3 regions of the Lysinibacillus sp. CD3-6 genome follow, and region 1 is predicted to be linked to each of the others. Evidence: a T-box and tRNA genes for the amino acid it is inferred to sense, from the RefSeq annotation. Region 1 holds a T-box; the other regions hold tRNA genes.

Evidence for each region. The T-box of region 1 lies ahead of metG (methionine--tRNA ligase). A T-box ahead of a tRNA ligase gene usually reads a tRNA of that ligase, here a tRNA-Met.
Region 2: it encodes a tRNA-Met, which carries the amino acid that the T-box ahead of metG (methionine--tRNA ligase) is inferred to sense. The anticodon was not compared.
Region 3: it encodes a tRNA-Met, which carries the amino acid that the T-box ahead of metG (methionine--tRNA ligase) is inferred to sense. The anticodon was not compared.

What each region holds. Positions count from the first base shown of each region.
Region 1 covers NZ_CP085880.1:4,502,897-4,508,360, forward strand. The annotation lists gene FH508_RS22265 (2-isopropylmalate synthase) at 1-535, shown strand, start outside; gene metG (methionine--tRNA ligase) at 636-2,273, opposite strand; T-box leader at 2,433-2,694, opposite strand; gene FH508_RS22275 (HAD hydrolase-like protein) at 2,762-3,418, opposite strand; gene fosM (FosM family fosfomycin resistance protein) at 3,436-3,861, opposite strand; gene rsgA (ribosome small subunit-dependent GTPase A) at 3,946-5,016, opposite strand; gene FH508_RS22290 (type III polyketide synthase) at 5,396-5,464, shown strand, end outside.
Region 2 covers NZ_CP085880.1:4,102,879-4,106,903, forward strand. The annotation lists gene FH508_RS20350 (S-layer homology domain-containing protein) at 1-208, opposite strand, end outside; gene FH508_RS20355 (VOC family protein) at 422-772, opposite strand; tRNA gene FH508_RS20360 (tRNA-Leu) at 1,118-1,198, opposite strand; tRNA gene FH508_RS20365 (tRNA-Cys) at 1,250-1,323, opposite strand; tRNA gene FH508_RS20370 (tRNA-Gly) at 1,331-1,405, opposite strand; tRNA gene FH508_RS20375 (tRNA-Gln) at 1,411-1,485, opposite strand; tRNA gene FH508_RS20380 (tRNA-His) at 1,490-1,565, opposite strand; tRNA gene FH508_RS20385 (tRNA-His) at 1,602-1,677, opposite strand; tRNA gene FH508_RS20390 (tRNA-Trp) at 1,690-1,763, opposite strand; tRNA gene FH508_RS20395 (tRNA-Tyr) at 1,777-1,860, opposite strand; tRNA gene FH508_RS20400 (tRNA-Thr) at 1,870-1,945, opposite strand; tRNA gene FH508_RS20405 (tRNA-Phe) at 1,956-2,028, opposite strand; tRNA gene FH508_RS20410 (tRNA-Asp) at 2,048-2,123, opposite strand; tRNA gene FH508_RS20415 (tRNA-Met) at 2,130-2,204, opposite strand; tRNA gene FH508_RS20420 (tRNA-Val) at 2,230-2,305, opposite strand; tRNA gene FH508_RS20425 (tRNA-Glu) at 2,326-2,400, opposite strand; tRNA gene FH508_RS20430 (tRNA-Ser) at 2,424-2,515, opposite strand; tRNA gene FH508_RS20435 (tRNA-Asn) at 2,521-2,597, opposite strand; rRNA gene rrf (5S ribosomal RNA) at 2,616-2,731, opposite strand; rRNA gene FH508_RS20445 (23S ribosomal RNA) at 2,848-4,025, opposite strand, start outside.
Region 3 covers NZ_CP085880.1:3,765,844-3,769,868, forward strand. The annotation lists gene nadC (carboxylating nicotinate-nucleotide diphosphorylase) at 1-392, shown strand, start outside; gene nadA (quinolinate synthase NadA) at 379-1,482, shown strand; tRNA gene FH508_RS18725 (tRNA-Glu) at 1,586-1,657, opposite strand; tRNA gene FH508_RS18730 (tRNA-Ser) at 1,660-1,750, opposite strand; tRNA gene FH508_RS18735 (tRNA-Asn) at 1,764-1,840, opposite strand; tRNA gene FH508_RS18740 (tRNA-Ile) at 1,845-1,921, opposite strand; tRNA gene FH508_RS18745 (tRNA-Gly) at 1,925-1,998, opposite strand; tRNA gene FH508_RS18750 (tRNA-Phe) at 2,004-2,079, opposite strand; tRNA gene FH508_RS18755 (tRNA-Asp) at 2,117-2,192, opposite strand; tRNA gene FH508_RS18760 (tRNA-Met) at 2,196-2,270, opposite strand; tRNA gene FH508_RS18765 (tRNA-Ser) at 2,324-2,416, opposite strand; tRNA gene FH508_RS18770 (tRNA-Ile) at 2,429-2,505, opposite strand; tRNA gene FH508_RS18775 (tRNA-Met) at 2,513-2,586, opposite strand; tRNA gene FH508_RS18780 (tRNA-Ala) at 2,613-2,688, opposite strand; tRNA gene FH508_RS18785 (tRNA-Pro) at 2,710-2,786, opposite strand; tRNA gene FH508_RS18790 (tRNA-Arg) at 2,796-2,872, opposite strand; tRNA gene FH508_RS18795 (tRNA-Leu) at 2,888-2,976, opposite strand; tRNA gene FH508_RS18800 (tRNA-Gly) at 2,982-3,056, opposite strand; tRNA gene FH508_RS18805 (tRNA-Leu) at 3,105-3,189, opposite strand; tRNA gene FH508_RS18810 (tRNA-Lys) at 3,215-3,290, opposite strand; tRNA gene FH508_RS18815 (tRNA-Thr) at 3,297-3,372, opposite strand; tRNA gene FH508_RS18820 (tRNA-Val) at 3,376-3,451, opposite strand; rRNA gene rrf (5S ribosomal RNA) at 3,462-3,577, opposite strand; rRNA gene FH508_RS18830 (23S ribosomal RNA) at 3,681-4,025, opposite strand, start outside.

The DNA.
Region 1 (5,464 bases):
AAAATTAGGCTTTTCTAATCTTTCTACTGAGGAATTCGAAGGCATTTTCGATGGTTTCCTAAAATTAGCTGATGCGAAAAAAGAAGTTTATGACCATGACTTATATGTTATCGTGGAAAGTTATTATGAAAAGCATGACGTAAATCATGCCAATGCTACTCATTATAGCGAGCAATTTTTTGATATTGAAGATTTACAAGTCGTCAGCAACACAAGCTTCCCTTCTGCTAGTGTAAAAATTCGCAAAGGTGACGAAGTATTGAAAGCAAGTGCTGTTGGTTCGGGCCCAATTGATGCATTGTATTCTGCCATCGCTGAAATTGTAAAGATTGATGTAAAGCTAGTAGAGTATAATATTAACAGTGTATCGCGTGGTAAAGAAGCGCTAGGAAAAGTTAAAATAACGATTGAGCATGACGGCGAAAAGTATATTGCAAAAGCTGCAGATACAGATATTTTAAAAGCAAGTGCGCTTGCATATATCAATGCAATTAACAGCATTGTTGTGGCGAACTTAACTCCTGTTATGAGCTAATCTACAAAGATAAAAGGCCTTAAGAATATTCTTAAGGCCTTTTATTTAGTGTCAGGCACACACACAATTTCGCGGTGTCCCCTAAAAATCAACAGTGTAATTATGAATGACTGTCATTAACTAGCTTCTGATATTCTTCTTCAATTAGCGCTACATCAAGTCGTTCAAATAGCGGTGTCACCTCGCCAATGCTTTTCGGTAGCTCCACTTGCTCATACCACATTAATTCTGTGATGCCTAACATGTCTCGAATTTTCTCTGTAGAGAACGGTAAAAATGGTTGTAGCACTTGTCCTAAATTTGCAATGATGTAGACACACGTTGCAAGCGTTTGATGACAGGCTGCTATATTCTCCTTCACCTGTAACCATGGTTGCTGCTCATCAAAATAGCGATTGGCTGCACGAATATAAGCAAAGATTTCCTCTAATCCTTGTTTAAAATGTCCCCCTTCAATCGCTACACCGACATCACTAAACAACTGTATCGTCTGTTTTCTTATAGTTCCATCTACATCAACCTGTGGTACTTGACTAGCAAATGACTTTTCTAAAAACTTCAACGTCCGATTAACAAAATTGCCGTAAGCTCCTAGCAATTCTCCATTATGACTATATATAAATTCTCGCCACGAAAAATCTGTATCACGATTTTCAGGCGCATTTATAGTTAAAAAATAACGAATAGAATCTGCGTCATAGCGGCTTAAAATATATGGCACCCAAACAGCCCAATTTTGACTTGTTGATAATTTTCTTTTTTCCAATGTTAAATATTCATTGGAGACAATATGTGTTGGCAATGCTTTCGCACCCATCCCCATCAATATCGCTGGCCAAATAACTGTATGGAACGGAATATTATCTTTGCCATGCACATAATAGGAGACTGTTTCTTCATTCCATAATTCCTCAAGCGCTATATTATGTTGTTTTGCCCATTCCATGCTTGCTGTTAAATACCCTGCTACGGCTTCAATCCACACATAAATTTTCTTCCCTTCAAAGCCAGGTACAGGCACATCAATGCCGTTTGGCAAATCTCGCGTAACTGCACGGTCTGGAACGCCTTCCGCTAAGTAGCGTTCGGTTAAACCTATTGCATTGTCTCGCCAGCGCTTATCCGCCTTTGCCTCAGCTACATAAGTTTCTAGCCTTCCTTGGAATTGACTAAATGTGAAATAAAAATGCTCTGTTTCTCGAATAACAGGCTCATTGCCACAAATTTTACAACGCTTATCGATTAATTCTAGTGGATCTAAAATTTTCGAACAATTATCGCACTGATCTCCACGTGCCTTTGCCCCGCAATTCGGACAAGTACCTTCCACAAAGCGGTCAGGTAAAAACTGTTTGTCTGTTTCACAATAAGCCTGCTCAATTTTCTTTTTGTATAAATAGTTATTTGCCATCAATTGTAGAAATATTGCCTGAACAGCTTCATGGTGATGCTGAGCATCCGTTCTCGTATATAAATCATAAGTAAATCCTAAATCATGAAAACATTGCGTGAAATCCTGATGATACCGATCTGCAATCGCACTTGTTGTCGTGTTTTCCTGTGCAGCTCGAATCGATATTGGGGTTCCATTACAATCACTACCTGAAACATACAATACGTTGTCACCTTTTTGTCGGTAATATCTAGCCAAAATATCACCTGGTAATAATGCGGCAATATGCCCTAAATGCAATGAGCCATTGGCATAAGGCCACGCTCCTCCTATTACAATTGTCATCCTAAGTTGCTCCCCTCGAATTATTAAATTTCAATCTTTTAAGCTGGCATGAAAATCAATGAGACAGCTGTCAGCGGCTTTACCTTCATTTAGAGACAAAAAGAATTTCTCTCCTTGTCCACTGTTTTTGAAGATAAAAAAAACGCCCTAATCATGACTGATTAGGACGAGTATACCCGTGTTACCACCTATATTTACAAATAGCTCACACTATTTGCCTCAATCAGTACGTCTTGCATTCATTTAAGAGATACTGCCGCTGTTGTAACGAGTGCCCATCTCGTCGTAATCTACTCACACACATGCTTTCGGTACGAAGCTCAAAGGTCATTTTCAAAAGGGTTCATTTACCTCATTTCCACCAGCAGAGGCTCTCTATTAAATGCTTGTCCAATTTACTTTTCCTTTTCAACGCTTTAATATAGTTTGGCACTATTTTACTCTTTCCCCTTATGAAATGCAATGTAAACCTTTAAATCGACCTCGCATTAGTGAGAAAAAGTAGTTAGATGCTTTGTAATATCCAGTAGATTATCTATTACAACATGTGCCTTTTGTAATTCAGCATCTTGAGCAAAATCAAAGCGAACACCTATTGAAAACAGCTGATTATCCAATGCTGCTTGGATATCAGACGCACGATCTCCAACAACAGCGCCAGCTTGAATGGCATTTTGCTCTACTACACTTTTCACCAAATCAGATTTATGACCACTTGGGATAGATTGAATACTATATGTCCCTTCTATATAACGATTCAGCTTATAGGTATCCACAATTGCTTGCAAATACTCCTTCTGTCCATTGCTCGCTATGTATAAATGATAGTCGTTCGCTAACACCGCAAGTGCTTGCTCTGCATTCGGATATAATGCACCTTTTCCATCTATTATCAGCTCAATAAGCTTGTCATGAAATAGCGCATTACTTGCTTTACGCACCTCTAATGTATGCATCGGACATAATGTTTCCCATACAACAGGCAATGAAACACCCATAATTTCACGATATTGTTCAATCGGTGTGTCCCCTTGCCATAACCCCTTTGTGCGTAGCACATCGAAAGTTGCTGTCAGTGCAGGCTCCAATATAAGATTCGTTTGAAATAAAGTACCATCCATATCGAAAATAATTGCTTTTTTCATACTATCACTCCCAATTTTTAATCATTGAAAAATTCCATATGTGTTTTTTCCTTTTTATAATACTCTAGGCGATCCTGTAACGTACCTGTATGAAACTCGAACTTATGGCCATCTGGATCTGTAAAATAAATGGACTGTTTATCCCGCACATCTCTTTGTCTGCCCGCTAAAATATTGACATTGTAATACACAAGCTTGTCATAGATTTTTTCAAAATCATCAGCATCGATAGAAAAAGCAATATGTGTATAGGAGTGCTGTATGTCGTTGCGTGGAATATCAGCTTCCTCATTTAAAGCTAGCCACAGCCCATTTAAATCAAAATAAGCAGTGCTTCTCCCTTTCACTAGTAGCTTTGCATCAAAAATATTTTGATAAAATGCAATTGATTGCTCTAAATTCGAAACAGAAAATAAAAAATGGTTAATATTTTGTATCGCCATAGGACAACTCCTTAAATGATTAACTCACTTATTAGATAGCAACTTCGCAACACAATAGCGAAGTTGCCTCTAAAAGCTTTTTAACTATTTTTTCCCCTTCTTCATACCTTTCGCAATTTGCTTCCATTTACGTTGCTCATTTAGCTTTGCTTGTATATTCGTTTTTCGTTCAATAAAAGCAAGCTCTTTTTGCAACTTAAAATAGCTTTGCAAACGTGATTGTTCGAGTGCTCCATCACTAATAGCTTGTTGCACAGCACAGTGCGGCTCCATATGATGTGTACAATCTCTATAGCGACATGCAGCTGCGAATTCTTCAATATCGCGAAAACTTGAGGATAGACTTTCACTTTGATCCCATAATTGCAACTCACGCATTCCTGGAGTATCAATTAAGCAACCCCCACTTGGCAACACAATTAATTCTCGATGTGTTGTTGTATGGCGCCCTTTCGCATCATCCTCACGAATCCCAGAAACTTTCATCAGCTCTTCTCCACTTAATGCATTCATTAAAGTGGATTTCCCCGCACCAGACGAACCGAGCAGTGCACCTGTCACTCCTTCTATAAAGAGGGTCTGAATAGCTTCTATGCCTTCACCTGATCGTGCACTAGTTACAAAAATATCCACACCAAAAGCGACAAGCTCAACCTCCCTTACCATGCTCGTAATATCTTCACATAAATCAGCCTTTGTCAGTACAATGACTGGCTTTGCGCCAGAATCCCATGCTGCTACTAAATAGCGCTCTAAACGACGAATATTAAAATCTGCATTTAAGCTCATTACAAGTAGCACAATATCGACATTCGATGCTACAATTTGTTCCTTTATTTCCTGCCCTGCAACTTTACGAGAAAAAACAGACTTTCGGTTAAATAATTTATGAATAATGGCTTTTTCTTCTCCAGCCATCTTCTCGACTAATACCCAATCTCCAACTGCTGGATAGTCTTCTCTTGCTTGCGATGTATACGCAAAATGTCCAGCGACTGTAGCTAGCCACTCTCCTTCTTCAGCAAGCACACGGTATGAATGCTTATGCTCCAATGTAACTCGCGCAGGTACACAATTTGCTAACTTTGATTCCTCTTTAAACGCAGTTAGTTGCTCTTCAAAATATGTTGAAAACCCTAATGTTGTTAAATTCAATTGTTATTCCTCCTAAATGTGTCTATCATCAATTACGCTTTTTTTGCGCAATAAGCATAAAAAAACCTTGCAACTGCAATTCGGCAGTTCCAAGGTTTCACAGGCACGTTTAAGGGAATACACAAATAACCCTTTGTCAAATAGTAGTTACGCTACAGACAAGGTCAAATTGCATAGTTTAGGCGTGTGAAATTGAACAAACCGAATTGCAGTTCGTTAAAAACGGCTCTATTCATCATGTCACATCACCTACTTCCGATTTAGATGTTACCAATATATCTAAATTTTTCAAAATTGTCAATTATATTTATCGAAGCATGTATGCCCTCCCTATAAGCATACAATGTACAAGACCACTATTTACGGAGGAGCTGTTGACTTGTCAAAAATTATTTCTATCAGTACATATCAACCACCTTACACATTGCAACAGGCAAACGCAGAGGCC
Region 2 (4,025 bases), 400 kb from region 1:
CAGCTACCTGTGCCCTAGTTACATAGTCATTTGGTTTGAAAGTGCCATTAGGATAACCTTTAATAATCCCCCGCTCAACTAAGTAATCTATTTCGGTACTTAACGTATTGTCAGATGACACATCTTTAAAACTAGCTGCGTATACGGGCTGAATCTGTAATAACCCAAAAATCATAACTACAATTAAGATCCTACTTATTTTCTTCATGCTATTCCCCCTATATTTACTCCCATCCTTGTTATCCTATTCATCAAGTAAAATAAATATTAACTAAAAAGATATTTTTAATAGTTTTCTTGCAATTAACACTAATCATTCCATACCCGTTTCAAAATACGCTTACACTTCTAATAGACTTCATAACTCTTGTAAAATAAAAAACCCCCTGCAACTTTGCAGAGGCGTTAAAGCTTATTCATTTTACTTATTTTGAATTAAACCAAAACCTAGTCCAGTAGGGTCTACTAAATAGGCAAGAAAAAAATCATTAAATTCCATTTTTTCTCGGACAATAGTAGCCCCATTCTCCATAGCTTTCGCAATAGAGTCATCAATCGAATCTACTTCAATTTGCACACGTACTCCATGTGGATAATCGCTTGGACCTTTACCAATTCCACCGTCAATACCATTTTGCTCGCTGGCACCTGTTGTGACAGCCCAGTAATCCCAACGAGGCTCCGCAATTTCCCATGCAAAAACTTTAGAATAAAAATTCGCTGCTTTTTCAGGATCTTGACTATTTAGTTCAAACCCTATTACTCGACCCAATTCATCTCCCCCTTTTTTCACTTGTAAAAATTAAAGAAAAATAGATGAAAGTACCTGCTAAACAAATAAGCACGATAGCAACTATTTTTTAACCATTGCATAATCGCTAAATATATTTGTAAAGGCATCTAGAAATAAAAAAATAGCTGCTAAGAGTAGTAAAAATGATAATAGTTTATTTTTCATAAGTATTACCTCCAAACCTAACATCTAAAAATATAATAATTCTGAATATACAAACTTTATTATATCAAATACCTATTACTTTGCGCTTGTAATCTGCCATTATTTAAAAACAAAAAAGACCTCAACAAAGTTGTTGAAGTCTTTTAAATTCACTTTGGATACCGGTGGTCGGGGTCGAACCGACACTCCAAAGGAACACGATTTTGAGTCGTGCGCGTCTGCCAATTCCGCCACACCGGCATAATACTTTAGAGATAAAAAAAATCGGAGTATCCGATTAAGAAAAAAATATGGAGGCGGCAACCGGATTTGAACCGGTGATAAAGGTGTTGCAGACCTGTGCCTTACCACTTGGCTATGCCGCCATATTATTGGAGCGGAAGACGAGGTTCGAACTCGCGACCCCCACCTTGGCAAGGTGGTGTTCTACCACTGAACTACTTCCGCATAAATGGCTGGGGTACCTGGATTCGAACCAGGGCATGACGGAATCAAAATCCGTTGCCTTACCGCTTGGCTATACCCCAACAATGGGGCGACTGATGGGAATCGAACCCACGAATGCCGGAACCACAATCCGGTGCGTTAACCACTTCGCCACAATCGCCATTGCTTTATAGTTTTAATTTTAATTTTATATTAATGGGGCGACTGATGGGAATCGAACCCACGAATGCCGGAACCACAATCCGGTGCGTTAACCACTTCGCCACAACCGCCATAAAATTAATTGGCAGGGGCAGTAGGAATCGAACCCACACCAAAGGTTTTGGAGACCTCTATTCTACCGTTGAACTATGCCCCTATTAAATAAAAACTGGTGGAGGGGGACGGATTCGAACCGCCGAACCCTAAGGAGCGGATTTACAGTCCGCCGCGTTTAGCCACTTCGCTACCCCTCCGGGAAAACATGGTGCCGGCTATAGGAATCGAACCCACGACCTACTGATTACAAGTCAGTTGCTCTACCTGCTGAGCTAAACCGGCAAAAAAACGATGGGTCAGGACGGAATCGAACCGCCGACACTTAGAGCTTCAATCTAATGCTCTACCAACTGAGCTACTGACCCATATTTATTATTTAAAAAATGGCGGTCCCGACCGGGATCGAACCGGCGATCTCCTGCGTGACAGGCAGGCATGTTAACCGCTACACCACGGGACCTTTATTTGGTTGCGGAGACAGGATTTGAACCTGTGACCTTCGGGTTATGAGCCCGACGAGCTACCACTGCTCCACCCCGCGACAATACTAATTTAATTTTATAAAATGGTGGAGGATGACGGGCTCGAACCGCCGACCCTCTGCTTGTAAGGCAGATGCTCTCCCAGCTGAGCTAATCCTCCATCTGGGTATTCGTTATAAATGGTGACCCCTACGGGATTCGAACCCGTGTTACCGCCGTGAAAGGGCGGTGTCTTAACCGCTTGACCAAGGGGCCTTACTAATTGGAATCGTAAGTGCTGGCGGAGAGTAAGGGATTTGAACCCTTGAGACAGTGTTAACCGCCTACACGATTTCCAATCGTGCTCCTTCGGCCACTCGGACAACTCTCCAAGAATGGCTCCGAAGGCAGGACTCGAACCTGCGACAACCTGATTAACAGTCAGGTGCTACTACCAACTGAGCTACTTCGGAATGATTTTATTATGTATAGCCTAGCGACGTCCTACTCTCACAGGGGGAAGCCCCCAACTACCATCGGCGCTAAAGAGCTTAACTTCCGTGTTCGGTATGGGAACGGGTGTGACCTCTTTGCCATCATCACTAGACTATTTGAAAGACATTACCTATTATAACATATAGTATTATAATTACAAGTATCTAAGAAATACTTTTTTATTCTTTCAAAACTGGATAAACGGTTCATTGAATGTTACAAACTTTTTTGGTTAAGTCCTCGATCGATTAGTATTCGTCAGCTCCATGTGTCACCACACTTCCACCTCGAACCTATCTACCTCATCGTCTTTGAGGGATCTTACTTACTTGCGTAATGGGAAATCTCATCTTGAGGGGGGCTTCATGCTTAGATGCTTTCAGCACTTATCCCGTCCACACATAGCTACCCAGCGATGCCTTTGGCAAGACAACTGGTACACCAGCGGTGTGTCCATCCCGGTCCTCTCGTACTAAGGACAGCTCCTCTCAAATTTCCTACGCCCACGACGGATAGGGACCGAACTGTCTCACGACGTTCTGAACCCAGCTCGCGTACCGCTTTAATGGGCGAACAGCCCAACCCTTGGGACCGACTACAGCCCCAGGATGCGATGAGCCGACATCGAGGTGCCAAACCTCCCCGTCGATGTGGACTCTTGGGGGAGATAAGCCTGTTATCCCCGGGGTAGCTTTTATCCGTTGAGCGATGGCCCTTCCATGCGGAACCACCGGATCACTAAGCCCGTCTTTCGACCCTGCTCGACTTGTAGGTCTCGCAGTCAAGCTCCCTTGTGCCTTTACACTCTACGAATGATTTCCAACCATTCTGAGGGAACCTTTGGGCGCCTCCGTTACCTTTTAGGAGGCGACCGCCCCAGTCAAACTGTCCGCCTGACACTGTCTCCTGCCCCGCTAAGGGGCATGGGTTAGAATTTCAATACAACCAGGGTAGTATCCCACCGACGCCTCCTTCGAAGCTGGCGCTCCGAGATCTCTGGCTCCTACCTATCCTGTACAAGTTGTACCAAAATTCAATATCAGGCTACAGTAAAGCTCCACGGGGTCTTTCCGTCCTGTCGCGGGTAACCTGCATCTTCACAGGTACTATAATTTCACCGAGTCTCTCGTTGAGACAGTGCCCAGATCGTTACGCCTTTCGTGCGGGTCGGAACTTACCCGACAAGGAATTTCGCTACCTTAGGACCGTTATAGTTACGGCCGCCGTTTACTGGGGCTTCAATTCGCAGCTTCGCTTGCGCTAACCACTCCTCTTAACCTTCCAGCACCGGGCAGGCGTCAGCCCCTATACGTCACCTTACGGTTTTGCAGAGACCTGTGTTTTTGCTAAACAGTCGCCTGGGCCTATTCACTGCGGCTCTCGTGCGCTTGCACGCTCAAGAGCAC
Region 3 (4,025 bases), 740 kb from region 1:
TATACGATGCAATTATGCTCAAGGATAATCATATTGCTTTTGCAGGAAGTATTACCAAAGCCGTACAAACTGCTCGCAAGAAAATTGGGCACACGGTAAAAATCGAAGTCGAGATTGAAACGAAGGCACAATTAGAAGAAGCTATATTAGCAGGGGCTGACATTATTATGTTCGATAATCGTACACCTGAAGAAATACATGCTTGGCTTCCAATCGTTCCAGCACATATCGCTACTGAAGCTTCTGGTGGCATTACATTAGAAAACCTCAATGCTTATGCAAAGTCAGGCATTCAATGGATATCATTAGGCGCATTAACTCATTCCGTAAAAACTTTTGATATTAGTGCACTTGTACAAATGAAAGGAGAACATACACTTGTCCATCACTAGTTTACTACAACAAACCTCATTACTTCCTGAGCATTATCGAACATTATCAACAATCGAAATGGAATCTCGTATTCGAACTATAAAAAAGAAGCTAGGTAAGACACTCTTTATACCTGGCCATCACTATCAAAAAGATGAAGTAATACAATTTGCTGATGCTACAGGGGATTCCTTACAGCTTGCTCAAATATCCGCTGCTAATAAAGAAGCCGAGCATATCGTTTTTTGTGGTGTGCATTTTATGGCAGAGACAGCCGATATGCTTACTATGGAGAAGCAACATGTCTACCTACCTGATATGCGTGCAGGGTGTTCGATGGCTGATATGGCAGATATTTATCAAACTGAACAAGCTTGGCCAATTCTACAGCAACTTTTCGGCAATACAATTTTGCCGTTAACATATGTTAATTCTACTGCCGCGATTAAAGCATTTACTGGACGTCACGGCGGTGCTTGTGTAACCTCTTCTAATGCTAAAGAAATGGTAAAATGGGCATTTACACAAAAACAGCGTATATTATTTTTACCAGATCAGCATTTAGGAAGAAATACAGCGTTCGACTTAGGTGTGCCACTCGAAAATATGGCCGTATGGAATCCACATACGAATACGCTTGAAACAGATCAATCGCCAGAAAATATTCAAGTAATATTGTGGAAAGGACACTGTTCGGTACATGAAGGCTTTACAGTGCAACATACAGCAATGGTTCGTCAATCACATCCAAATATGCGTATTATCGTTCATCCTGAATGTAGCCGTGAAGTTGTCGCAGCTGCAGATGATGCAGGCTCTACAAAATATATCCTTGATACGATTAATAATGCTTCAAGCGGATCAGCGTGGGCAATTGGCACAGAAATGAATTTAGTAAACCGAATTATTCAACAACATCCTGATAAACATATTATTTCTTTAAACGAAAACTTTTGCCCTTGTCTTACAATGAATCGCATTGACCTTCCACATTTACTGTGGTCACTTGAGAGCATTGTTCAGGGCAAGCCCCATAACCGTATCCAAGTAGATGCGTCAACGGCAAAGGAAGCTCGTAGCTCACTTGAAAGAATGCTATCACGTGCATAAGCGAAAAAATCGTCTACCTATTTATTGGTAGACGATTTTTCCTATTTCTCCTAATAAAAAAAGCACAGTCGATGTATTTGTTCACATCGACTGTGCTTTAGTATGACCCCTACGGGATTCGAACCCGTGTTACCGCCGTGAAAGGGCGGTGTCTTAACCGCTTGACCAAGGGGCCAATGGCGGAGAAGGAGGGATTTGAACCCTCGCGCCGGTTACCCGACCTACACCCTTAGCAGGGGCGCCTCTTCAGCCTCTTGAGTACTTCCCCACAAATTAAAAAATGGCTCCGAAGGCAGGACTCGAACCTGCGACAACCTGATTAACAGTCAGGTGCTACTACCAACTGAGCTACTTCGGAATAATGGTGGGCCTAAATGGACTCGAACCATCGACCTCACGCTTATCAGGCGTGCGCTCTAACCAGCTGAGCTATAGGCCCATTTGGAGCGGGTGATGAGAATCGAACTCACGACATCAGCTTGGAAGGCTGAGGTTTTACCATTAAACTACACCCGCGTATATGGTGGGTCAGGACGGAATCGAACCGCCGACACTTAGAGCTTCAATCTAATGCTCTACCAACTGAGCTACTGACCCATATACTTCTTACTAAGCTATCAACTTATTTAAAAAATGGCGGTCCCGACCGGGATCGAACCGGCGATCTCCTGCGTGACAGGCAGGCATGTTAACCGCTACACCACGGGACCATTTGGTTGCGGGGGCCGGATTTGAACCAACGACCTTCGGGTTATGAGCCCGACGAGCTACCACTGCTCCACCCCGCGAAAATACTATTTATTATATCGAGTTGTTAGCACACCATTTACTAAATAAAAACTGGAGGAGGTAGAGGGATTCGAACCCCCGCGCGGTGTTACCCGCCTGTCGGTTTTCAAGACCGATCCCTTCAGCCAGACTTGGGTATACCTCCGTAGTATATAAATGGTGGACCTTGCAGGACTCGAACCTGCGACCGGACGGTTATGAGCCGTCTGCTCTAACCAACTGAGCTAAAGGTCCTTTAAGATGGCGGCGGAGGGAGTCGAACCCACGACCTTTCGGGTATGAACCGAATGCTCTAGCCAGCTGAGCTACACCGCCAGGATCTTTATACTGGTTATAAATTATGGTGGAGCCTAGCGGGATCGAACCGCTGACCTCCTGCGTGCAAGGCAGGCGCTCTCCCAGCTGAGCTAAGGCCCCATAATTATATGTGTTAGGAAATGGTCGGGAAGACAGGATTCGAACCTGCGACCCCTTGGTCCCAAACCAAGTGCTCTACCAAGCTGAGCTACTTCCCGTTCATTTATTGGCGCGCCCGGCAGGAGTCGAACCCACAACCTTCTGATCCGTAGTCAGACGCTCTATCCAATTGAGCTACGGGCGCTTACTATTAAAAAAATGGTGCCGAGGGCCGGAATCGAACCGGCACGGTAGTCACCTACCGCAGGATTTTAAGTCCTGTGCGTCTGCCAGTTCCGCCACCCCGGCACATTTGGAGCGGAAGACGAGGTTCGAACTCGCGACCCCCACCTTGGCAAGGTGGTGTTCTACCACTGAACTACTTCCGCATGTGCATAAGATTATTTATCCTGGCAATTATGAAATTAAAAAATAAATGGTGCGGGTGAAGGGAGTCGAACCCCCACGCCTCGCGGCGCTAGATCCTAAGTCTAGTGCGTCTGCCAATTCCGCCACACCCGCATATTATTGTTGGCAATTATAAAAATGGTGAGCCATGAAGGACTCGAACCTTCGACCCTCTGATTAAAAGTCAGATGCTCTACCAACTGAGCTAATGGCTCAAAAAATGGTGCCGGCTATAGGAATCGAACCCACGACCTACTGATTACAAGTCAGTTGCTCTACCTGCTGAGCTAAACCGGCATATGGTGGAGGATGACGGGCTCGAACCGCCGACCCTCTGCTTGTAAGGCAGATGCTCTCCCAGCTGAGCTAATCCTCCTGGGTATTATGCCTAGCGACGTCCTACTCTCACAGGGGGAAGCCCCCAACTACCATCGGCGCTAAAGAGCTTAACTTCCGTGTTCGGTATGGGAACGGGTGTGACCTCTTTGCCATCATCACTAGACTATGTTCGGCTTTCAATATACATCGTATCTTGAAACCCTCTTAATTGAAAGTGTTGTTCTTTCAAAACTGGATAAACGGTTCATTGAATGTTTCAAACTTTTTTGGTTAAGTCCTCGATCGATTAGTATTCGTCAGCTCCATGTGTCACCACACTTCCACCTCGAACCTATCTACCTCATCGTCTTTGAGGGATCTTACTTACTTGCGTAATGGGAAATCTCATCTTGAGGGGGGCTTCATGCTTAGATGCTTTCAGCACTTATCCCGTCCACACATAGCTACCCAGCGATGCCTTTGGCAAGACAACTGGTACACCAGCGGTGTGTCCATCCCGGTCCTCTCGTACTAAGGACAGCTCCTCTCAAATTTCCTACGCCCACGACGGATAGGGACCGAACTGTCTCACGACGTTCTGAACCCAGCTCGCGTACCGCTTTAATGGGCGA